2 linked regions of the Roseateles amylovorans genome follow. The protein of the gene in region 1 interacts with the protein of each later gene in a pairwise test. Links are inferred from orthologs where the notes say so. Each region holds a gene or a part of one and is shown in the gene's direction. Other genes may lie near its edges. The genes, in order: N4261_RS19640 and grxD.

Region 1 (11,887 bases):
GCATCGATGATGGCCAGCGCCGCACCCGACCCATTGCCCTGCGTCACATAGCGCACGCCCTGGTCGATCGCGGACTTCAGCGCGTTCAGCGATTCGGCGGGACTGAGCTTGTTGTCGATGGCGATGATCTCGAACTTCACGCCCGCCGGGTTGCTGGCGTTGAACTTCTCGGCAAAGAACTGGAAGGACTTCACCTGGTTCTGGCCCACCGGCGCCATCAGGCCCGACAGCGGATCGATCCAGGCGATCTTCACCGTCTCGCCCTTCTGCGCCTGCGCGCCGGTGGCCGCCACGACGGCGAACGCCGCCACCGACAGCGTGCGCACCAGCGGCAGGTGCAGGCCGGGGATCGAACGCTTGCTGTGCTTGCTCATGGATGTCTCCTGATGTGGTTGTGTTGCAAGGCTTCTTCGAAAGCGAGGGACGACAGGACGATGCGCCTCGCTCAGGACCTGAACCGAGGCCGGAGATCAGCGGCCATCAGGCCGCGGGAACAACAACAGGGCCGGGCGGATGCCGTAGCGAACGCGAGGCGTCCCGCATCACAGCGCCAGAGCGGCCGATCAACAGACCCGCCCTCAGCACCCGGGCAGGCGATGGCCGCGGAACTGTTCGCGCAACTTCAGCTTGAGCATCTTGCCGGTGGCGGTGTGCGGGATCTCGGCCACAACGACCACGTCGTCCGGCACCTGCCACTTGGCGATCTTGCCCTCGTAGAACGCCAGCACCTCGTCTCGCGTGAGCGTGACACCCGGCTTGGGGACCACCACCAGCAGCGGCCGTTCGTCCCACTTGGGATGCGCCACCGCAATCACGGCGGCCTCGTGCACGCCGGGATGGGCCATGGCGATGTTCTCCAGCTCGATGGAGCTGATCCATTCGCCGCCGGACTTGATCACATCCTTGCTGCGGTCGGTGATCTGCATGAAGCCGGCCGCATCGATGGTCGCCACATCACCGGTGGGAAACCACAGCCCGGCATCGCGCCCATCCTGGCCGGACACCGGCACCAGCGGCGACGCGGTCTGGCCGAAATAGCTGTCGATCACCCAGGGGCCGCGCACCACCAGGTTGCCGGCGCTGCGGCCGTCCCAAGGCAGTTCGCGGCGCTGGTCGTCGACGATCGTCATGTCGATGCCGTAGATCGCCTTGCCCTGCTTTTCCAGCAGGTGGCGCTGCTCGGCAAGCGGCAGCTTCAGCTCGTCGCTGCCCAGCTTGGACAAGGTGCCCAGCGGCGACAGTTCGGTCATGCCCCAGGCATGGATCACCTCCACGCCGTAGTCGTCCATCAGCGTGCGCAGCATCGCCGGCGGACAGGCCGAGCCGCCGATCACCGTGCGCTTGAAGCTGCTGAAGCGCAGGGCGTTGGTCGCAACATAGTTCAGCAGGCCCAGCCAGACCGTCGGCACCCCGGCGCTGAAGGTGACCTGCTCCGATTCGAACAGCTCGTAGAGCGACTTGCCGTCCAGATGCGGCCCGGGAAACACCACCTTCGAGCCCACGATCGCCATCGCGTAGGGCAGGCCCCAGGCATTGACGTGGAACATCGGCACCACCGGCAGGATCACGTCACGCCGCGAGCAGGCCATCGCGTCCGGCAGCGCCGCCGCATAGGCATGCAGCACGGTGCTGCGGTGGCTGTAGACGGCGCCCTTCGGATGCCCGGTGGTGCCGCTGGTGTAGCAGAGGGTCGAGGCGGTGTGTTCGTCGAACTCCGGCCAGACGTAGTGACCGTCCTCGGCGGCGAGCAGATCGTCGAAGCACAGCAGCCCCGGCAGCGTGGTCTGCGCCGGCATGTGGGCCCGGTCCGTCATCAGGATGAAGTGGCGCACCGTGGTGAGCTGCGGCCCGATCTTCTCCACCAGCGGCAGGAAGGTCAGGTCGAAGCACAGTGCGGCATCCTGCGCATCGTTCGCGATCCAGGCGATCTGCTCGGGAAACAGGCGGGGATTGATGGTGTGGCAGACCCGCGCCGAGCCCGACACCCCGTAATAGATCTCCAGGTGACGGTGGCCGTTCCAGGCCAGCGTGCCGACCCGGTCGCCGGCAGCCAGTCCCAGGCGATCCAGCGCCTGGGCGAGCTGCCGGGCGCGCCGCACGACCTCGGACCAAGTCGTGCGATGCAGGTCGCCCTCGCAGCGCTTGCTGACGATCTCGGTGTTCCCGGAATGCCGGGCCGCATGCTGGATCAATGAAGAGATCAGCAGCGGCATCGACATCATCTGGCCCATCAGCGCCATGTGTGTCTCCTAGATCTTGTCGGCCTGCTCCGGCCCGGTCGGTGATGAACACCTCCACGGGGCCCGGCGGGCACTTGTGCGGACCAGTCTAATGCGCGGGTCTGTGCGGTTGGCGTCACCCTAGTGACGCAGCCGCGATTGCGGCATAGGGGATTTCCTGGGCGGCACCTCGGTTTTTGCGAGCCGCAGGCGCCGCCACCATCGCTCCGCCGGACCCTTGCCCAGGCAAGCAGCGCAAGGCCCCCGTGCCGACAATGAGAAACCTCGCTCGCTACACTGCCCGGATGAATGCGCCCGAGATGCTCGCACCGCCCTGGTCAGGGACTGATGCGACGGCCTGGACCAACCGCTTCGCGGCATTGGGACCGGACTTCTTCACCGAGCTGAATGCCGCCGGCCTGCCCGACCCGCACTGGGTCGCCACCAGCCCGGACTGCGCCGCCCTGCTGGGCTGGCCGCAGGACTGGTGGCAGCAGCCCGGTGCCCTGGCGGTGTTCAGCGGCAACGCCCGCCACGCGGGCATGCGGCCCTTGGCCAGCGTCTACAGCGGTCACCAGTTCGGCGCCTGGGCAGGTCAGCTCGGGGACGGACGAGCGCTCTGGGTCGGTGAACTCGGCACCCCGAATGGCCCGATGGAGCTGCAGCTCAAGGGTGCCGGCCCCACGCCCTATTCCCGGCGCGGCGACGGGCGCGCGGTGCTGCGGTCCTCGATCCGCGAGTTCCTGTGCTCGGAGGCGATGGCCGGCCTCGGCATTCCGACCACCCGCGCGCTGTGCATCACCGGCTCGACCGCGCTGCCGGTGCGACGCGAGACCCTGGAGACCAGCGCCGTGGTGACGCGGGTCGCGCCGAGCTTCCTGCGCTTCGGCCATTTCGAGCACTTCGCCCACCATGGCCTGCCGGCGCAGTTGCGCACCCTGTTCGACTTCTTCGTTCAGCACTACGCGCCCGAATGCGCCGACGCGCCCCAACCGGTGACGGCGGTGCTGGCCAAGGTGGCCGGGCAGACCGCCGAGCTGATTGCCCAATGGCAGGCGGTGGGCTTCATGCACGGCGTGATGAACACCGACAACATGTCGATGCTGGGCCTGACGCTGGACTACGGCCCGTTCGGTTTCATGGACGGTTTCGACCCGGGCCACATCTGCAACCACTCCGACCATCAAGGCCGCTACGCCTTTGCGCGCCAGCCTCAGATCGGTTTCTGGAACCTGCATGCGCTGGCCCAGGCACTGCTGCCGTTGATGCCCAACGCCGACACCGATGCCGAAGCCGCCGGCGACGACCTGCTGGAAGCGCTGGAGGTTTACCGGGAGCGCTTCGGCCAGGCCATGCTCAGCGCGATGCGCGCCAAGCTGGGCCTGCTCGCCGACACCGACGCGGCTGCGGAAGACGGCGTGCTGGTGGACGACTGGCTCCGCCTGCTGTCGGCGCATCGCACCGACTACACCATCGCCCATCGCCGGCTCGCCGCCTTCCGGGCGGATCTGGCGATCGACGATCCGGCGCAATCGACGATCCGTGACCTCTTCCTGGACCGCGCCGCCTTCGACGCCTGGGCGCAGCGCTATGCCGCGCGCCTGAATGCCGAACCCGCCGACGCCTCGGTCACCCGTGCGGCGCGAATGAATGCGGTCAATCCGGCGGTGGTGCTGCGCAACCACCTGGCCGAAACCGCCATCCAGCGTGCCCAGGCCGGCGACTTCAGTGAAGTGGAACGGCTGCTGGCCGTGCTGCGCCATCCGTTCGACGAGCCCGCCCGGGCCGCCGATGCTGATTTCCCGCCCGACTGGGCCCAGCAGCTGGAGGTCTCCTGTTCGTCATGAGCCAGGATCAAGACCGCCCTCCGACCTGTTCCGCCGACACCGGCGTCGACCGGGACGGGCAGCGTGATCCGGCACGCAGCGCCCAGGCGGCGCCGTTCACCCATCAGGAACGCGACCGCGAGCTCGACGACCCGGTCCGCCACCGCGACGCCGAACCGTTCTGCACCAACTCGGCCGCGATAGACTTCATGCCCCAGCGCTGAGCGCCGCAGACCCCTTGATCGAATGAAGTTGTTGCTCGATTTCCTCCCGCTGCTGTTGTTCTTCGTGACCTTCAAGTATGCGGATGGCCGGCAGGACTGGGCGGCGGCCTTCGCCACCGACCACCTGGGTTTCCTGGTGTCCGGCGGCAAGGTCGACGCCGAGGTCGCGCCGGTGTTACTGGCCACCTTGGTGGTCATGGTGGCCACCGTCGCGCAGGTCGTGTTCCTGAAGGCGACCCGGCGCAAGGTCGACCTGATGTTGTGGATCAGCCTGGCGCTGGTGACCGTGATGGGCAGTGCCACCATCTATTTCCACAGCGAGACCTTCATCAAGTGGAAGCCGACGATGTTGTACTGGGCGTTTGCGATCGTCTTCCTGGTCAGCCGCCTGGCCCTGGGCCGGGACCTGCTGCGCAAGATGCTCGGCGGTGAGCTGCAACTGCCGGATGCGATCTGGGCGCGGCTGAACTGGGCCTGGGTGAGCTTCTTCACCGCCCTGGGCTTTGCCAATATTTACGTCGCTTACCACTTCACCACCGAGGCCTGGGCCAACTTCAAAGTCTTCGGCGTGACCGGTTTGATCGTGTTGTTCGTGCTCGCGCAGGGGCTCTACATGGCCCGTCATCTGCCCGAAACCGCCGAGCCCGCCGACGGCGCCGCCGGCCCCGAAAAACATCAGCCATGACCACCGAATCCCCGACAAACCCCATGGCCACGCCCTCTGCGGAGATCGAGGCGCGCTTGCGCGCCGCGCTCGATCCGGTCGTTTCGCTGCATCTGCGCGACGACAGCGCCCACCACGCCGGTCATGCTGGCGCCCGCGAAGGGGGGCACTATTACCTCGAAATCGTCAGCTCGCGCTTTGCCGGTTTACCCAGGGTGGCGCGACATCGGCTCGTATATGATGCCCTCGCCGATCTGATGAAGAAGGGCATACACGCACTGGCCATCGATGCCCGCGCGCCCGACGAACAGCAGAAACAGGTCCAATAAGCAGCGCCGTCTACGGCGCTTTGTTTTGGAGCGCTTGACGCTCACCGGGAGCTCTGAAAGGCCCTTTATCCATGAAGAAGTTTGTGATTGCGGCCGCCGTGGCGGCCATCGGCGCCGTGTCCCTGCCGGCCCTGGCGCAGAACATCGCGACCGTCAACGGCAAGGCCGTGCCCAAGGCCCGCGCTGACCTGCTGATCAGCCAGATCGCCAAGTCCGGCCAGCCGCGCAGCCCGGAGATGGAAACCAAGGTCAAGGACGAGGTGGTTCTGCGTGAGATCTTCATGCAGGAAGCCGAGAAGCGCGGCCTGGCCGCGACGCCGGACTACAAGGCTCAGCTGGAACTGGCCCGCCAGTCGCTGCTGATCCGCGAACTGTTCGCCGACTACGCCAAGAAGAACCCGGTCACCGAAGCCGAAGCCAAGGTCGAATACGACAAGTTCAAGGCCCAGGCCAGCGGCACCGAGTACCACGCCCGTCACATCCTGGTCGAGAAGGAAGACGACGCCAAGGCGCTGATCAAGCAGCTCAACGGCGGCGCCAAGTTCGAGGACGTGGCCAGCAAGAACTCCAAGGACACCGGTTCCGCCACCAACGGCGGCGACCTGGGCTGGTCCGCTCCGGACGCCTTCGTGCCCGAGTTCAGCCAGGCGATGTCCAAGCTCAAGGCCGGCGAAATGACCCAGCAACCGGTCAAGTCGCAGTTCGGTTATCACATCATCAAGCTGGAAGAGTCGCGTGAAGCGCAGTTCCCCGCCTTCGATGACGTGAAGGGCCAGATCATCCAGCGCATGGGCCAGCAAAAGGTCTCTGCGTTCCAGGAAGAACTGCGCAACAAGGCCAAGACCGACTACAAGTTCTCGGCCAACTGATCTCCCTGAACTGATCTCCCTGATCAGCTTCTCGACGCGCCGGGTTGCCGGCCGTCATACTCTCGGGCCCGCGTTGCTGATTCGTCAGCCGCGGGCCCTTGTCATTTCATTCGTCCAGCGCCGCACCTGGGGTGCTGCGCCGGATGACCCCGCCTTGCTCGCCCGCAGGCGGTGCTTGTCGCCCGCTCGCGCCGGTGGCGCGCACTGCCGCAGTACCTGCTCCCCATGACGGCCACCCGCATCGCCAAACGACTCCTCCCCTCGCCTGAGTCACTGTCCCAGACCCCCGGCCTGCGATGGCTTGGCGCCTATCTGAGGGAACGGCCCTGGCTCTGGGTCGCCCATCGGCGCCGGGTTGCCCTGGGGGCGGCGCTTGGCTTGGCGGTCGGGGTCATTCCGCTGCCCACCCAGATGCTGATGGCTGCCGTCGTGGCCATCGCCTGCCGCGCCAACGTGGCGGCCGCCATCGCCGCCACCTGGCTCACCAATCCGCTGACGCTGGTCCCGATCTGGGGGCTGGCCATCTTTCTGGGGCGGCAGGTGCTCGGCGTCCATGGGCCGATCTCGGCGCCCAGTGAATTGGCGCTCGACTGGGGTGAGCCCGGCAGTTGGTGGCCGGCGGTCAGCCAATGGCTGTCGCAGCTCGGCGCGCCGCTGCTGGTCGGGCTGCCTCTGGCGGGCGCGGTGCTCGGGACCGCGCTCTACATCGTGGTCTACCTCGGGTGGTGGGCCGTGATCCGGATGGAGCGCCGACGCAGGCTGCGGGAGCGGGAACTGCGGGTCTGAGCCCGCACGGGACCGAGGAAGGCTCGGCATCACGCCTCCCGGCCGTGATGCAACGCCTCCCTAGACTTCCATCAGCGTGATGTCTTGCAGGTGGCCCGCAGAGATCCTCAGCTGCCGTTCGCAGCGGGCGGCAATCGCCTGATCGTGGGTGACCATGATGAGGGTCGTGCCCAGTTCGCGATTGAGGTCGAACATGAGGTTCATGACCTGCTCGCCGGTGGCGAAGTCCAGGCTGCCCGTGGGCTCGTCCGCGAGCAACAAGTCCGGCTGCTGCACGAAGGCGCGCGCCAGGGCTACGCGTTGCTGCTCGCCGCCGGAGAGCACGCGCGGGTAATGGGACAGCCGCTGCCCCAGGCCCACCCGCTCGAGCATCTGCCGCGCCTGGGCGCGCGCATCTCGCTCGCCGCGCAGCTCCAGCGGCAGCATGACGTTTTCCAGCGCGGTCAGGTGCGCCAGCAACTGGAAGCTCTGGAAGACGAAGCCCAGGTGTGCGCCGCGCAACGCCGCGCGACCGTCCTCGTCCAGAGCGAACATGTCCTGGCCGCGCAGGCGAACGGTGCCGCTGGTGGGCGTGTCCAGGCCCGCCAGGATGGCCAGCAAGGTGCTCTTGCCTGAACCCGAGGCGCCCACGATGGCCACAGATTCCTTGGCCTGCAACTGGAAGGTGATGTCATGCAGAATGGTCAGTACGCCACTGGCGTCCTGCACCGATTTGCTGACGTGATCGACTTCGAGGATGTTCTGAACCATGAATCAACCGCAGATGCGCCGCCGTGAATGGATCCAGCACTGTAGCGCCTATGCCCTGGCCACAACCCTGGCAACGACATTGGCCGGACCTGCCGCCGCACAAGGCCAAACCGCAGCGCCGAAAACTGCCGCGCCCCGCCGCATCCTGGTGCTGGGCGACAGCCTCTCCGCCGAGTACGGCCTGGCCCGCGGCACCGGCTGGGTGGCCCTGCTGGACCAACGTCTGCAAGCCCAGAAGCTGCCGGCCGAGGTGATCAACGCCAGCATCAGCGGCGACACCACCTCCGGCGGCCGCTCCCGCCTGCCCCAGTTGCTGACCCAGCATCAACCTACGCACCTGGTCATCGAGCTCGGCGGCAACGACGCCTTGCGCGGCCTGCCTCTCAACATGACCCGCGACAACCTGCGCGCCATGGTCCAGGCCGGCAAGCAGGCCGGTGCCAAGGTGCTGCTGGTCGGCATGCAGATCCCGCCCAACATGGGTGCCAGCTACGCCCGCGATTTCGAGAATGGCTTTCGTGTGGTCGCCGACGAGCAGAAGATCCCCCTCGCCCCCTTCCTCCTCGCCGGCGTGGCTGACCGCAAGGACGCCGCCGACTGGTTCCAGGGCGACCGCATCCATCCGCTGGCCAAGGCGCATCCGGTGATGCTGGACAACGTCTGGAAATCGCTGCGGCCGTTGCTTTGAACGGTGCTGATGGTCGCTGACCGTTCACGGGCGGGCCCATGACCGCACTGGTGCTGCTGCCCGGTCTGGACGGCACGGGGGACCTCTTCTCTCCGCTGCTGGAGGCGCTGCGGGACACGGTGGACACCCGGCTGATTCGGTATCCGACCCACGGCCCCATGGACTACGCCGGCCACCTGGCTTTCGCCCGCGCACGCCTTCCCACCGATGAGCCGTTCGTGCTGCTGGGTGAATCCTTCGCCGGTCCGGTGGCGCTCACACTGGCTGCCGAAGCGCCGGAAGGCCTGCGGGGACTGGCGCTGTGCTGCACCTTCGCCCGCAATCCCAGACCATGGCTGGCAGGGCTCCGCGCGTTCACACGCATTGCGCCCGTCCATCATCTGCCCGCGTCGTTGCGCGACGCGATGTTGTTGGGGCGGTTCGGTACACCCGGCCTGAGCCGCGCCATGACCGCCGCATTGAACCGGGTTGATGCGAACGTCCTCCAGTCGCGGCTTCGGGCCGTCACCCAAGTGGACGTGACGGTCGCACTGTCGCGCATCTCCGTGCCGACTTTGGACCTGCGCGCTACCGAAGATCGATTGGTGCCGTCGTCGGCCGCCCACCTGATACGCCGGGCGCTGCCCTCCGCGATCCACGCGGACATCGAGGGGCCACACGCGTTGCTTCAGGCCTGTCCCGACGGAGCGGCGACCCTGCTGTTGTCGTTTCTTCAGCGCATGGCGTCACCGATCTTGACGCCGCGTTTGCCTGATCCTGCTGATGCGTCGCCGACCTGACGCGGCTCAGCTTCCCCATTCGTCCTGCAGAAGCGGAGTTTCCCTGGGCACGACCCTTGCCGCCTCCCCGTGATCAACAGGAGCTGATCATGGAACGATTCAAGGACAAGACGGTGATCGTCACCGGCGCGGCATCGGGCATTGGCCGCGGGGTGGCCGAGCGCTTCTCGCAGGAAGGCGCCAATGTGGTGCTGTGCGACCGCAAGGCGGACGACCTCGACAAGGTCGCCAAGGAACTGCCCAAGGAACGCACCCTCACCCAGATCTGCGATGTGGCCGATTTCACTCAGGTGCAAGCGCTGGTGAAGGCCGCAGTCGACCGCTTTGGCGGGCTGGACGTGATGGTCAACAACGCCGGCATCGGCGCCGACGGCAACGCCCTCGACGTCTCGATGGACGACTGGCAGCAGACCCTGGCCGTCGACCTCAGCGGCGTGTTCCACGGCTGTCGCGCCGCCTTGCCCGAACTGCTCAAGCGCGAGGGCTGCATCGTGAACACGGCGTCGGTCTCCGGACTTGGCGCCGACTGGAACATGTGCGCGTACAACGCCGCCAAGGGCGGCGTGGTGAACCTGACCCGGTCGCTGGCGTTGGACTTCGGCAGCAAGGGCGTTCGCATCAACGCCGTCTGCCCCTCGCTCACCCGCACCGGCATGACCGAAGACATGCTCAAGGACAAGGATCTCGTGAACCGCTTCATGGAGCGACTGCCGCTGCACCGCGTCGCCGAGCCCGCGGACATCGCCGGCGTGGTGGCCTTCCTCGCCAGCGACGACGCCCGCTTCGTGAACGGCGTGAACCTGCCGGTGGACGGCGGCGTCACCGCCTCGAACGGCCAGCCGCCGATGTGAGGCCCGGTCTGCCGGAGGGGCGGCAATCCACGCATGCCACCCAGCAGGCCACGTCATGGCCGCACCCGCCCGCAATCGGGCGTGCCGGCGGGCGACGGCCGTCCCCCAACGCGCTGTGCGCATTTCGCGAACGACGCACTCGGTCGCCGCTGCGGATCCGGCAACGCACGCCATGATGCAATCCCTGCGTGCGCGCCGACGCACCGTCCCCAACCGGAGTTCTTGATGAGCGCTGCTTCGCCCGCCCAGCCCGCCCCGTCCACCTTGTCCACAGTGACCTCGCTGGTCGCCACCGCAGTGCTGCTGTTGTCGGCCCACGGCGCTTCAGCGCAGACGCCACCCCTCAAGCCATCGGGACCAGCCGCACCGGCCGCCGCCGCCTCATCCCCAGTGGTGACGCCCTACGGCGCGCAGCTTGAAGGCTTTGTCTACCCGCATCCGGTCCAGCGATTTCGCTTCACCTCGCAGCAGCAAGCGCTGGAGATGGCGTACATGGACATCGCCCCCACCGGCAAAGCCAATGGCCGCACCGCCGTCCTGCTGCACGGCAAGAACTTCTGCGGCGCCACCTGGGACGCCACCATCACCGCACTGAGCGCGGCGGGCTTTCGGGTCATCGCGCCGGATCAGATCGGCTTCTGCGCCTCGACCAAGCCGGCGAGCTACCAGTTCAGCTTCGCGCAATTGGCCGCCAACACCCAGGCGCTGCTGGCCTCCCTCCACATTCAGCAGGCCACGATGATCGGCCATTCCATGGGCGGCATGCTGGCCATGCGGTATGCGCTGCAGTATCCGCAAGCAGTCGAGCAACTGGTGGTCGTCAATCCGCTGGGATTGGAGGATTGGCAGGCCAAGGGCGTGCCCTATGCGTCGATCGACGACCTCTATCGCGGCGAACTGAAGACCAGCTACGACAGCATCAAGGCCTACCAGATGAAGTTCTACTTCAACGGCCACTGGAAGCCCCAGTACGACAAATGGGTGCTGATGCAGGCCGGGCTCTACAGTGGGCACGGCAAGGCGCTCGTCGCCTGGAACCAGGCCCAGACCTCCGACATGGTCTACAGCCAGCCGGTGGTGCATGAGCTCAGCCAGATCCGGGTGAAGACGCTGCTGATGATCGGCGGCAAGGACCGCACCGCACCCGGTGCCAACCGCGCCAGCCCGGCACTGCAGGCGCAATTGGGCCACTACGCAGCGTTGGGTCGCCTCGCGGCGAAGGCGATTCCGAACGCGACGCTGGTGGAGTTCCCGGACATGGGACACGGCCCGCAAGTCGAATCGCCGGCCGAGTTTCACGACGCGCTGCTGCGCGGCTTGAACGCGCACTGAGGCCCCGGCCGCGCGGGCGGCGTCTGCTCGGCCAAGCGTCGCCACTGGAGCAGTGGCGGACGGACCGCAATGGATGCCATCAATGCAACGGATGCAACGGATGCAATGGATGCAATGGATGCAATGAGCGAAATGCATGAAATGCAGGCCACTGGCCTCGCGGCCATCAGCTTCATTGCCCGTCTCCGTCGAATTGCATCAATCTTGACAAACACGCTTTACGGCCGAGTCAACACCCAGGCGGCGGGCTGCTGCATGATGCGGCTGTCATCGCCTCACACGATTCATGCCGACTTCCGATCGCGCGCCTCGTCGCCACCCCCTCCTCCTTCGCGTTCATGACCACGGCGGCGGCACCGCCCCACCGGTCGCCGGGGCCGCCGCCCCACGCCGCGCCACCGATCCACGCGCCATCGCCCGGCTGATCCTGCCGATCACACTATGTTTGGCGATGGCCGGCTGCGTGAACCTGGCCCCCGACTATGTGCGGCCCGACGCCGCCGTGCCGCATGCGGGCACCGCCGCCGCCAGCGACAGCGCGGCCCTCGCCTGGCGGTCGATGTTCACCGA
Region 2 (11,740 bases), 740 kb from region 1 along the record:
GCAGCAGCAGCGCGGCGAGGGTCCCCATCGAGCCGCCCAACCCGCCCCACCAAGCCAGTTGGCGCCAGGTCAGGCCGTTGGAATCCTGGCGCCACAGCGCCTTGATCGACACCGCCATCAGGGCGGCGACCACCCAGGCGGGCAGGAAGAGGTTGCCGAAATGCCAGAAGGCGTCGAGGAAGTTCAAGCGCGGCCTGTGTCGGTAAGGAGATGAAACCGGTCGCCGGACCGTGGTCCGGTCACGACACGGCAGCGGATCGCCCCCAGGAGGACCGAGCCTTCCTTGACGGAACAGGTCGAGGAAATCCCTGAGGGCGTGCGAGAGTCGGGGCAGAATTTTATAATCGCCGCCATCATGACGGTGTTCGCCCTGGGCTTGAATCACAACTCCGCGCCGCTGGACCTCCGCGGCCGGTTTGCTTTCGGCCTGGAACAGCTGGCGCCGACGCTGCTCGGCTTCCGCGAACAGGTCACCACCGCGCGTCAACGCGCCACCCTGGCCGAGGCGGCCATCCTCTCCACCTGCAACCGCACCGAGCTCTACGTGGCGGGCGATGGCGAAATGGTCCGTCCGGCCATGGACTGGCTGGCGCAGGTGGGCGGCGTGGGCAGCGCCACGCTGATGGACCATTCGTATGTGGTGGAGGGTGGCGCGGCCGCCCGGCACGCCTTCCGGGTCGCCAGCGGTCTGGACTCCATGGTGCTGGGCGAACCGCAGATCTTGGGGCAGCTCAAGCAGGCCGTGCGAGAAGCCGACCAGGCCGGCACCCTCGGCACCACGCTGCATCAGCTGTTCCAGCGCAGCTTCTCGGTGGCCAAGGAAGTCCGCAGCTCGACCGAGATCGGCAGCCACTCGATCAGCATGGCGGCTGCGTCGGTCCGCCTGGCCGCGCAGCTGTTCGAGAACCTGGCCGACATCAAGGTGCTGCTGGTCGGCGCCGGCGAGATGATCGAGCTGGTCGCCACCCATTTCGCCGCGAAGTCCCCAAGGGCGATGGCCGTGGCCAACCGCACCCTGGAGCGTGGCGAGAAGCTGGCGGCCCAGCTCGGTGCGGACGCGATCAAGCTGGCCGACCTCCCCGACCGCCTGCATGAGTTCGACGCGGTGATCTCCTGCACCGCCTCCAGCCTGCCGCTGATCGGCCTGGGTGCGGTCGAACGGGCGCTCAAGCGCCGCAAGCACAAGCCGATGTTCATGGTCGACCTGGCGGTCCCGCGCGACATCGAACAAGAGGTCGCCCAGTTGGACGACGTCTATCTCTACACCGTCGACGACCTCTCCCAACTGGTCCAGACCGCCGGCGAGAAGCGCCAGGCGGCGGTTCAGCAAGCCGAGGCGATCATCGAAACCGGCGTGCAGAACTTCGTGCACTGGCTGGACCAGCGGCACACTGTCCCGCTGATCCAGGCCCTGCACCAGCAGGCCGACAGCTGGCGGCAGACCGAGATCCAACGCGCCCGCAAACTGCTGGCCAAGGGCGCGGATGTCGACACGGTGCTGGAAGCGCTGGCGCGCGGCCTGACCCAGAAGATGATGCACGGCGCCATGGCCGAGCTCAACGGCAGCGACGGCGAACAACGCCTGGTGCTGGCACAGACCGTCTCGCGGCTCTTTCTGCGCAACACCGGAACGCCGACGGCCGCCGACGGCGAGGCGCATCCTCGCAGCGGCTCCGGTCGCGATCGCTCCACCGACCTGACGGATTCTTAGCGACGCGGTCGTCATGACCGCCTCACCCCGGCGCGCCTGAGCCGCCGCGGGCTGCGCGGGTCGGACGCCGGAGGGACCGAACTTGAGCCGATTCCCACCTGGCCGATCTCCGCGATGAGGGCGACACTGACCGGGATAAGTCGGCATTTCGCTCGATCGTCCCGCGCCTCCTCGGCTCCATAGCCCCCCGACACCGACTGCAGCGATCCGCCACCGCGGCGCCGCCCGTCCCGTCCTTCTGCCGCTCCCCGGCACGTTCACCCATGAATGAGTCTTTGCGCCAACAGTTCGACCGCCTGGGCTTCCGTCTGGTCGAGCTCGACAACACCCTGGCTGACGGCAGCGTCGCCGCCGACATGAAGCGCTACCGGGCGCTGACCAAGGAACAGTCCGAGGTGTCGTCGTTGGTGACCCGCTACCAGCTCTATCAACAGCGCGAACGCGACCTGATGGCCGCGCAGGAACTGCTGGACAGCGGCGACGCCGACATGGTGGCCATGGCCCGCGAGGAAATCGCTGGCGCCGAAGCCGACCTCCTCCGGCTCGACCAGGAATTGCAGCTCGCGCTGATTCCGAAGGATCCGGACGACGAGCGCCCCGCCTTCCTGGAAATCCGTGCGGGCACCGGCGGCGATGAGTCCGCCCTGTTCGCCGGCGACCTGACGCGGATGTACACCCGGTTCGCCGAGACCCAGGGCTGGCGCTGCGAGGTGCTGTCGTCCAATGAATCGGACCTCGGCGGCTACAAGGAAATCGTGCTGCGGCTCGACGGCGACGGGGTGTATGGCCGACTGAAGTTCGAATCCGGCGGTCATCGGGTGCAGCGGGTGCCGGCCACCGAATCCCAGGGGCGGATCCACACCAGTGCCTGCACCGTGGCCGTCATGCCCGAACCGGACGAGGCGGAAGAGATCCAGCTCAATCCGGCCGAGCTGCGCATCGATACCTTCCGCGCCAGCGGCGCCGGCGGCCAGCACGTCAACAAGACCGACAGCGCCATCCGCATCACCCATCTCCCGACCGGGATCGTGGCCGAATGCCAGGACGACCGCAGCCAGCATCGCAACAAGGCACGCGCCATGGCGGTGCTGGCCGCCCGGCTGCGGGACAAGGACCGCACTGAACGCGCCGCCAAGGAGGCCGCCCAGCGCAAGAGCCTGATCGGCAGCGGCGACCGCAGCGACCGCATCCGCACCTACAACTTCCCCCAGGGCCGCCTGACCGATCACCGGATCAACCTCACCCTGTACAAGCTGGGCGCGATCATGGACGGCGACCTCGCCGACGTGCTGCAAGGCCTGCAGCAGGCCCAGGCCGCCGAGCAACTGGCAGCGCTGGAAGGCCGCGCATGAGCGTGCCCGCCCCCTTGACCATCGCCGGTGCCCTGCGGGCCGCCGCCACCGCCGGCCTGCCGCGCGCCGAATCCCAGTACCTGGTGCAGGCCTTGCTGGACTGCTCCCGCGCCTGGCTGATCAGCCATGACGACGATCTGCTGTCCCCCGCACAGGCTGCCCGCTTCCACGACTGGCTGGCCCGCCGGCTGGACCAGGTCCCGCTGGCCTACCTGGTGGGTGAGAAGGAGTTCTTCGGACTTCGCCTGCGGGTCACGCCGGACACCCTGGTGCCCCGCCCCGACACCGAGCTCCTGGTGGAATGGGCCCTGGAGCGACTGGCCGACCTGCAGGCGCCACGGGTGGTGGACCTGGGCACCGGCAGCGGCGCGATTGCCCTGGCGATCCGTTCGCGGCGGCCGGACGCCGAGGTGCGGATGGTCGACGCCAGCGCCGGGGCGCTGGCCGTGGCCCTGGACAATGCCGCCCGGTTGGGCCTGGAGGTCGACGGCCATCTGGGCAGTTGGTTCGAACCGCTGGCCGGGTTGGGCCGGTTCGACCTGATCGTCAGCAATCCCCCTTATGTCGCCGGAAACGACGACCACCTGGCGGCACTTCGGCACGAACCGCGCTCGGCCCTCACGCCGGAAGGCGACGGTCTGTCCGACCTGCACCACCTGGTCGCAACCGCACCGGACTGGCTGCGGCCCGGCGGCTGGTTGCTGCTGGAGCACGGCTGGGATCAGGCAGAGACGGTCGCCGAACGGCTCTGTCAACGGGGTTTCCAGGCGGTGTCCAGCCGCCGCGACCTGGGCGGACAGCTCCGCACGACGGGCGGATGCTGGCCCGGCTGAACGACTGGATACCTTCTCGGCGGGTGATTTACACCCGTTCCATATCGCTTCGGTAAAACCGCAACAGCAGCCGCACACCCGTCGACTTCGGGCTACCCAAGCCCCAGGGTCCCGCGTAGCATGATTCGATCGGGCCGATGATTCGCATCAGCCCTCGACTGGGAGACCTGCAATGCGCGCCGCACATCTGCCCCTGCGCCTGGCCGTGGTCCTGGCCGGTATCACCTTGGCCGGATCGGCGTGGGCCGAGCAGGGGCTGCAGCTCAAATCGAAAGCGTTCAGCAGCTGGCAAGCCCGGCTGCAGCTCAGCCAGAGCCTGGACGATGTCAACGCCAGCTACGACGCCCGCCGCGGCAGCCGCGTGCTCAGCGCCAATCTGCTGGGCGACTATTACCTGACCGGTTCCGGCCTCGGCCGCGACACCCGCGGTGGCCTGCGCGCCACCGGCGGGTTGATGCTCGGTCCGATGTCGCTGGTGCAGAGCAGCTCCGGCCTGGCGCTGGGTCGCGGGTCGACGCTGACCTCCTACTTTTCTGTCGGCCAGCGCGGCCTGAGCCTGCTGGCCGCGCCGGAGCGCGAGAACAGCCTGCCGATGTCGTCCTATGTCGGCGTCGGCTACACCAGCTATTCGCTGCGGGGCGGCTGGGGTTTCAGCGCCGACCTGGGCGTGCTGGCCAACAACACCCCCGCCCTGCGCCTGGGCAACAGCCTGCCGCAGGACGACACCAGCCGCGACATGCGCTTCAAGCCGGTGCTGCAATTCGGCGTCAGCTACAGCTTCTGAACGGCGTCCTGCCTGCCTGCTCGGCGTCGGCCTGCCGGCTGAGCTGGGCTGGGCTGGGCTGGCCTGGACTGGGCTTGGATGGCATCGCATCCATGCGGCTGACCGCCAACGTGAGCGCCTACGCACACGCGTGAGAGACGCCATCGGCCACGCACGCGAATCTTTCGGGCCGCACCCACCACTGACCTCGCGCCCCAGCGAGTGACTTCATCCGGTGGGCCGGTTTTCTGAGGGAATCTGCCTGCCTGCGCACGGCCTTGGCGACTGTCTGATAATCGCGGCATGTCCGGCGCACCGCGGCAGTCGCCTGCCGTTCGCGCCCCTGACGCATTCAACACAAGACAAGGATCACCGCCATGAGCGACGTTCAGCAACGCATCGACGACCTGGTCAAGAACAACCGCGTGATGCTCTTCATGAAGGGCACCGCCCAGTTTCCGATGTGCGGCTTTTCCGGCCGCGCCATCCAGATCCTGAAGGCCAGCGGCGCGTCCGATGTGAAAACCTTCAATGTGCTGGAAGACGAAGGCGTGCGCCAGGGCATCAAGGATTACGCCAACTGGCCCACCATCCCGCAGCTTTATGTCGACGGCGAATTCGTCGGCGGCTCCGACATCATGATGGAGATGTATGAGAGCGGCGAGCTGCAACAGCTGCTGACCAAGTCCTGATGACCAGCGGGGCGCGTCCTCGCCTGGTGGTCGGCATCACCGGCGCAACCGGTGCGGCCTACGGCGTGCAGTTGATTCGGCGCGCCCGCATGCTCGGCGCCGAGACCCACCTGATCCTCAGCCCGGCCGGCGTGCTCAATGCCCACCATGAGCTAGGCATGGGGCGCGACGCGCTGGAGCGGGAGGCGGATCGCTCCTACGCTCCCGGCGATGTCGGTGCCTGCGTGGCCAGCGGCAGTTTCCGCACCGCCGCCATGGTGGTCGCCCCCTGCTCCATGCGCACCCTGGCCGCGATCGCGAACGGACTGTCGGACAACTTGATGACCCGGGCCGCCGATGTGACGCTCAAGGAGCGTCGGCGCTTGATCCTGATGGTGCGCGAGACGCCGTTCAACCTGGCCCACCTGCGCAACATGACGTCGGTGACCGAGATGGGCGGCATCATCTTCCCGCCGCTGCCGGCGCTCTATCTGAAGCCGCAATCGATCGATGAGATGGTCGCGGAGACCGTCGAGCGGGTGCTGGAGATGGCGCAGTTGCCGGGCGCGGAGCCCCAGTCCTGGCAAGGCTTGCGGCCCTCGTCCACGTCCTGAACGCGGGAGCGCCGGCGTGACAGCGGGCGGCCGTTGAGCGGTCGCCCCTCCATCGTTCAGGTCTCGCCGGGCATCAACCAGCGTTTGCGTGCCCCCATGACCGCATTGGGATACTCCGGTCGACCCCGGCTGCCGTTGTAGCGACCGAGGGCGAGGTAGAGGTTGCCCTTCTCGATGTCCAGGTAGTGCCGCATGATCACGCAGCCGAAGCGCAGATTGGTCTGCATGTGGAACAGCCGTGAGGCTTGTCCGTCCCCAATCAGCCGCGCCCAGAACGGCATCACCTGCATGTAGCCACGCGCGCCCGCGCTGCTGATCACGTATTTGCGGAAGCCGCTTTCCACCTGGATCAGGCCCATCACCAAGGCAGGCTCCAGACCGGATCGCGCGCTTTCATACCAAACGGCTTCCAGGAACTCGATGCGGGTCTGGGTTTCGCTCTTCTGGCGCTTCAGCCGCTCGCTCATTTCGCCCAGCCAGCGCAGATAGGCCAGCCGCGCTTCAATGCCACTGAACGTCGGCTTGGGCGGAGCGCCGTAGGCAATCGCGGCGGAGAGCGCGGACCGCACCGAATCTGCCAGCGGCTCTTCCACCTGCGCACCGGCCCAGGCGCGGCGAGGCGCCAGGCCACAGCCGGCCGCCAGGCCCGCCAGCATCAGCCTGCGACGACCAAGGCCGGTGGGCATCGCCGCCGCAGGGGCGTTCTCAGATGAAGAAGGGACCACATCAGCGGCCCAGGTGCGAAACAGGCGATTCATCGGCTCAACGAGACAGCCAGGTTTCCAGCGGCAGACGCCGCGATCCCAGCGAAGGCGCCAGTATCAGGCCGCCGCCCCAATAGGCGAGGGCCAGCACAAAGGTCAGCACGGTGCCGGCTGGCCAGGCCAGCCCGGCGCCGCTGAAGAGCAGCAAGCTCAGCACAGAGCTGGTCAGATAAAGCGTCAGGGTGTGTCGGCCCAACGGCGCCAGGACGCGCAGCCACTGGGGATGCCGTGCCATCGCCAAGACCACGGCGGGCACCGCGGCGCTCAGCAGCAGCATCGTCGGATACAGGTAGTAGATGGCGAACCGGCTGGTGGTGAAGACATCGCCGTCACGAAGGCCCGGCCAGAGCAGACTGGCCCACACGATGTTCAAGGCCACGGCCGGCCACAGCCAGCGGCGGGACCACCGCTGCAACCGCGGGCGCCAGCGCGGATGCGAAAACAGCCGCAGCCGCCCCGCCATCAGTCCGAGCGTCATCAACAGCATCGGCAGGGGCAGGCCCAGCAGCAGGAAGAAGAGCGTCGCGACCAGGTAGTGCGAGGCGTTGTGCGCGGTCCACTCGAGCCAGGACACCGGCTGGGTCATCGGCACCGAAGGTTCCCCGGGCGCCATCGACATCTGCGACAGGACCACGGTGATGCCGATGATCACCATGTTCAGCGCGACCAGCACCCAGGCGCGACGCCGCAACTGGGCCATCGAGCGTCCCGCCCAGTTCAGCATCAGCAAGCCGCACACCGCATAAGTCGTGAGGATGTCGCCCATGTAGATCAGGCAACCGTGCAGCAGACCCAGCGCCAGCATCTTCTTCATCCGGTGCCGCCGACGATCCTGCGAGGCCTCGGTGCGCGAGGACTGCGACAGCGCCTGGCTGTAGCCGAACAGAAACGCCAGCAGGCTGATGCCCTTGCCGGCCACCAATGCATACAACAGCCAGGACACGGCCTGCGCCGATGCCGAGCCGGTGGGTGTGGGCGGGGCCAGCGGCCCCATGTCGGGCAGCGCCGGGTAGCCCACCCAGTTCACCGCGATCACCGGCAGCAGGGCCAGCGCGCGCAGCGCGTCCACCACCGCGACGCGATGCGGTGGACGATGGTCGGTCACTTCAGGCGTTGCTTCAGGTGTGCCACCACGTCGGCCAAGGCCAGCTTGGTTGCTTCGGTGTCGCGACGACCCTGGTATTCGACCTGGCCTTCCTTGAGGCCACGGTCGGAGATCACCACGCGATGCGGCACGCCGACCAGCTCCCAGTCGGCGAACATCGCGCCCGGCCGCTCGCCGCGGTCATCCAGCAGGACGTCGATGCCCAGGGCCTGCAGGTCCTGATGCAGTTGGGTGGCGGCATCTTTCACCGCCTCGCTGCGGTCCATGCCGATCGGGCAGACCACCACGGTGAACGGCGCAATCGAATCGGGCCAGATGATGCCGCGCTCATCATGGTTCTGCTCGATCGCCGCGCCCAGGATGCGGGTCACGCCGATGCCGTAGCAACCCATCTCCATGAGTTGCGGCTTGCCGGTTTCGTCCAGGTAGGTGGCGTTCATCGCGGCGGAATACTTGGTGCCCAGATAGAACACATGGCCCACCTCGATGCCGCGCTGGATCGCCAGCACGCCCTTGCCGTCCGGCGAGGGATCGCCGGCGACCACATTGCGGATGTCGGCCACCAGGTCGGGCTCGGGCAGATCGCGGCCCCAGTTCACGCCGGTGAAATGGAAGTCCGGCTCGTTGGCGCCGCAGACGAAGTCGGCCATGTTCGCCACCGTGCGATCGGCCACGATCTTCAGCGGGGCCTTCAGTCCGATGGGGCCCAGGTAGCCAGGCTTGCAGCCGAAGTGGGCCTCGATCTCGCCGACGGTGGCGAAGCGGAAGCCGCCCTTCAATCCGTCGAGCTTGCCGGCCTTCACTTCATTGAGGTCATGGTCGCCCCGCACCAGCAGCAGCCAGACCTGGCTCTTCACCACCTCGCCTTGCTCGTTCAGTTCGTCGGTGGCCAGCACCAGCGACTTGACGGTCTGGGTCAGGTCCAGCTTGAGCAGCTCGGCCACGTCGGCGCAGGTCGACTTGCCGGGCGTCGGGGTCTTGGTCAGCGGCTGGGTCGCAGCGCCGCGCGACGGCAGCAGCGCCAGCGCTTCCGCCAGTTCGATGTTGGCGGCGTAGTCGCTGGTGGGGCAGTAGATGATCGCGTCTTCACCGGTGTCGGCGATGACCTGGAACTCATGCGAGCGGTCGCCGCCGATGGCGCCGGTGTCGGCCGCCACCGCGCGGTACTGCAGACCGAGCCGGTCGAAGATCTTGCAGTAGGCGCCGTACATGTTCTCGTAGCTGCGGCCGGCGCTGGCGACATCGCGATCGAAGGAATAGGCATCCTTCATCGTGAACTCGCGGCCGCGCATCACGCCGAAGCGCGGACGGCGCTCATCCCGGAACTTCGTCTGGATGTGATAGAAATTCTTGGGCAGCTGCTTATAGCTGCGCAGTTCCTGGCGAGCGATGTCGGTGACGACTTCCTCGGAAGTGGGCTGGATGATGAAGTCGCGACCGTGGCGATCCTTCACCCGCAGCAGCTCCGGCCCCATCTTCTCGAAGCGACCGGTCTCCTGCCAAAGCTCGGCGGGCTGCACCACGGGCATGAGCAGTTCCACCGCACCGGCGCGGTCCATCTCGCTGCGAATGATGTGCTCGACCTTTCGGATCACCCGCAGGCCCATCGGCATGTAGTTGTAGAGACCGGCGCCCAGGCGCTTGATCATGCCGGCCCGCATCATCAGCTTGTGGCTGACGATTTCCGCATCGGCGGGCGCTTCCTTGAGCGTGGAGATGAAGAACTGGGAGGCTTTCATGGGCGCAAAAATAAGAGTGCGCAGCCAGCGAGGCGGCCACGGCACGAGCAGGGAATCGGGCAGGCCATGCGTTGGATGACGGGATCGGGCCCCGCCCGCCGCACGTGGCGGCACCCTGGCGCACGGGGCGGCGACACCGATGGCGACCGAGGGTTAGCGATGATCGCGCCGGCTTGCAAGCCCGGTGCAATAATCAATCCAACGAATGATTTGAGGTTGATTATGCTCGACCGTGAAGGCTTCCGGCCCAACGTCGGCATCATCCTGCTCAACCACAAGAACGAGGTGTTCTGGGGCAAGCGCATACGCACCCATTCTTGGCAGTTCCCCCAAGGGGGCATCAAGCATGGCGAAACGCCCGAGCAGGCGATGTTCAGAGAGCTGCATGAGGAGGTGGGCCTCGTTGCAGACCATGTGCGCATCATTGCGCGCACGCGAGACTGGCTGCGCTACGAGGTGCCTGATCACTTCATCCGGCGCGACGCCCGTGGCCATTACCGCGGCCAAAAGCAGATCTGGTTCCTGCTGCAACTGACCGGTCGCGACAGCGACATGAACCTGCGCGCCACCGATCACCCCGAGTTCGACGCCTGGCGCTGGAATGAATACTGGGTGCCGCTGGAAGCCGTGATCGAGTTCAAGCGCGGCGTCTATCAGATGGCGCTGACGGAACTCGCGCGATTCCTGCCTCGGCTCAACCATCACAACCGCTACCTGCGTGCCGGCATGCGACCGCCGCCACGAGGCGATCGACAGGATCGCCACGACCACGACCATCGCAGCGACCACCGTCATGACCTGCGGCAGGAGACTCGCCAAGGCGACCCGCATGAGCATCCGCCGGCCGCGCTCCCCGAACCGGTGACGGCGACCGGTGCCGTCGGCGGTTCTCCAGCGGGTCCTGAGGTGACGGCCGACCCGGATTTGAGCCTGGGACTTGGCAAGGCGGTGTGAGCGACCTGGGAGCAGCTATCCAGGGATCAGGAATCAGAGGTCAGACGTCAGAGGTCAGAAATCAGAAGCGACGCAGTCGCTGCCTGGTGCTTGGTGCCGCATGCCTGATGCGTGGTGCCCGATCTTCAGCCTGACGCTCAGCGCAGCACCAGGTTGTCGCGGTGAATCAGTTCCGGCTCGGCGGCGTAGCCGATCATCCGTTCGATGTCGAACGACGGTTTGCGAGCGATGAGCCGCGCCTCGGCGCTGGAGTAGTTGGTCAGGCCGCGCGCCAGCTCCTGGCCGGCGGCGTCCAGCACCGCGATGACGTCGCCGCGGTGGAACTCTCCGGCGACGTCCTGCACGCCGATCGGCAACAGGCTCTTGCCTTCCTCGCGCAGCTTGATGGCCGCGCCGGCATCCACACGCACCGAGCCGCGCAGTTGCAGATGGTCGACCATCCATTGCTTGCGCGCCGCCAACTTGGCGGTCGACGCCAGCAGCGCGGTGCCGATGGCCTCGCCGTGAGCCAATCGCAGCAGCACGTCCGGCTCGCGACCCCAGGCGATCACGGTGGAGGCCCCGCTGCTGGCGGCCCGCTTGGCGGCCAGGATCTTGGTGATCATCCCTCCGCGCCCCAGGCTGGAACCGGCACCGCCGGCCATCTCTTCCAGCTCGGGCTTGCCGGCGATCGCCTGATCGATGAAGCGCGCTTGCGGATCCTTGCGCGGGTCGGCGGAATACAGACCCTTCTGATCGGTGAGGATCACCAGCGCGTCGGCCTCCACCAGGTTGGCGACCAGAGCCCCCAGGGTGTCGTTGTCGCCGAACTTGATCTCGTCGTTGACGACGGTGTCGTTTTCGTTGATCACGGGCACAACCCGGTGCTGCAGCAGCGCCAGCAGCGTGGAACGCGCATTCAGGTAGCGCTCGCGGTCGGCCAGGTCGGCATGGGTGAGCAATACCTGCGCACTGGTCAGGCCTTGCTCGCGCAGCTTGGTCTCGTACATCTGGGCCAATCCCATCTGTCCGACGGCGGCTGCGGCTTGCAGCTCATGCAGCTCCTTCGGGCGTGAGACCCAGCCCAGCCGCTTCATGCCCTCGGCGATGGCCCCGCTGGAGACCATCACCACTTCGCGCCCCTCGCGGGCCAGTTCGGCCAACTGGCGACACCAGTTGCCGATGGCTTGGGCGTCCACCCCGCGTCCCTCGTCGGTCACCAGACTGGAGCCGACCTTGACGACGATGCGCCGCG

The links.
Region 2: the proteins of N4261_RS19640 (region 1) and grxD interact in binary tests that used the Escherichia coli proteins (3 or more experiments, as listed by UniProt). The link is inferred for Roseateles amylovorans from one-to-one orthologs.

Annotation. Positions count from the first base shown.
Region 1 is NZ_CP104562.2:4,732,267-4,744,153, forward strand. Bases 3,645-6,606 are described here. They hold N4261_RS19640 (BolA family protein), read left to right. Parts: upstream 3,645-4,950; coding sequence 4,951-5,262; downstream 5,263-6,606. Other genes in these bases: N4261_RS19625 (protein adenylyltransferase SelO), read left to right, coding at 3,645-4,066; N4261_RS19630 (hypothetical protein), read left to right, coding at 4,063-4,269; N4261_RS19635 (septation protein A), read left to right, coding at 4,292-4,954; N4261_RS19645 (peptidylprolyl isomerase), read left to right, coding at 5,334-6,131; N4261_RS19650 (DUF2062 domain-containing protein), read left to right, coding at 6,357-6,606. Also shown: N4261_RS19615 (branched-chain amino acid ABC transporter substrate-binding protein), read right to left, coding at 1-374; N4261_RS19620 (3-(methylthio)propionyl-CoA ligase), read right to left, coding at 579-2,240; more of N4261_RS19625, read left to right, coding at 2,525-3,644; more of N4261_RS19650, read left to right, coding at 6,607-6,917; N4261_RS19655 (ABC transporter ATP-binding protein), read right to left, coding at 6,978-7,667; N4261_RS19660 (arylesterase), read left to right, coding at 7,666-8,355; N4261_RS19665 (alpha/beta fold hydrolase), read left to right, coding at 8,394-9,134; budC (meso-2,3-butanediol dehydrogenase), read left to right, coding at 9,224-9,985; N4261_RS19675 (alpha/beta fold hydrolase), read left to right, coding at 10,211-11,317; N4261_RS19680 (hypothetical protein), read left to right, coding at 11,387-11,659; N4261_RS19685 (efflux transporter outer membrane subunit), read left to right, coding at 11,763-11,887. UniProt on the Escherichia coli protein: Transcriptional regulator that plays an important role in general stress response. Has many effects on cell morphology, cell growth and cell division. Acts by regulating the transcription of many genes, including dacA (PBP-5), dacC (PBP-6), ampC and mreB.
Region 2 is NZ_CP104562.2:5,467,085-5,478,824, forward strand. The notes cover bases 3,879-6,693. They hold grxD (Grx4 family monothiol glutaredoxin), read left to right. Parts: upstream 3,879-5,036; coding sequence 5,037-5,351; downstream 5,352-6,693. Other genes in these bases: prmC (peptide chain release factor N(5)-glutamine methyltransferase), read left to right, coding at 3,879-3,896; N4261_RS22685 (hypothetical protein), read left to right, coding at 4,069-4,680; N4261_RS22695 (UbiX family flavin prenyltransferase), read left to right, coding at 5,351-5,944; N4261_RS22700 (lytic transglycosylase domain-containing protein), read right to left, coding at 6,001-6,630. In the rest of the region: N4261_RS22665 (hypothetical protein), read right to left, coding at 1-187; hemA (glutamyl-tRNA reductase), read left to right, coding at 356-1,711; prfA (peptide chain release factor 1), read left to right, coding at 1,975-3,063; more of prmC, read left to right, coding at 3,060-3,878; N4261_RS22705 (DUF418 domain-containing protein), read right to left, coding at 6,707-7,813; N4261_RS22710 (proline--tRNA ligase), read right to left, coding at 7,810-9,552; N4261_RS22715 (RNA pyrophosphohydrolase), read left to right, coding at 9,775-10,506; proB (glutamate 5-kinase), read right to left, coding at 10,644-11,740. UniProt on the Escherichia coli protein: Monothiol glutaredoxin involved in the biogenesis of iron-sulfur clusters.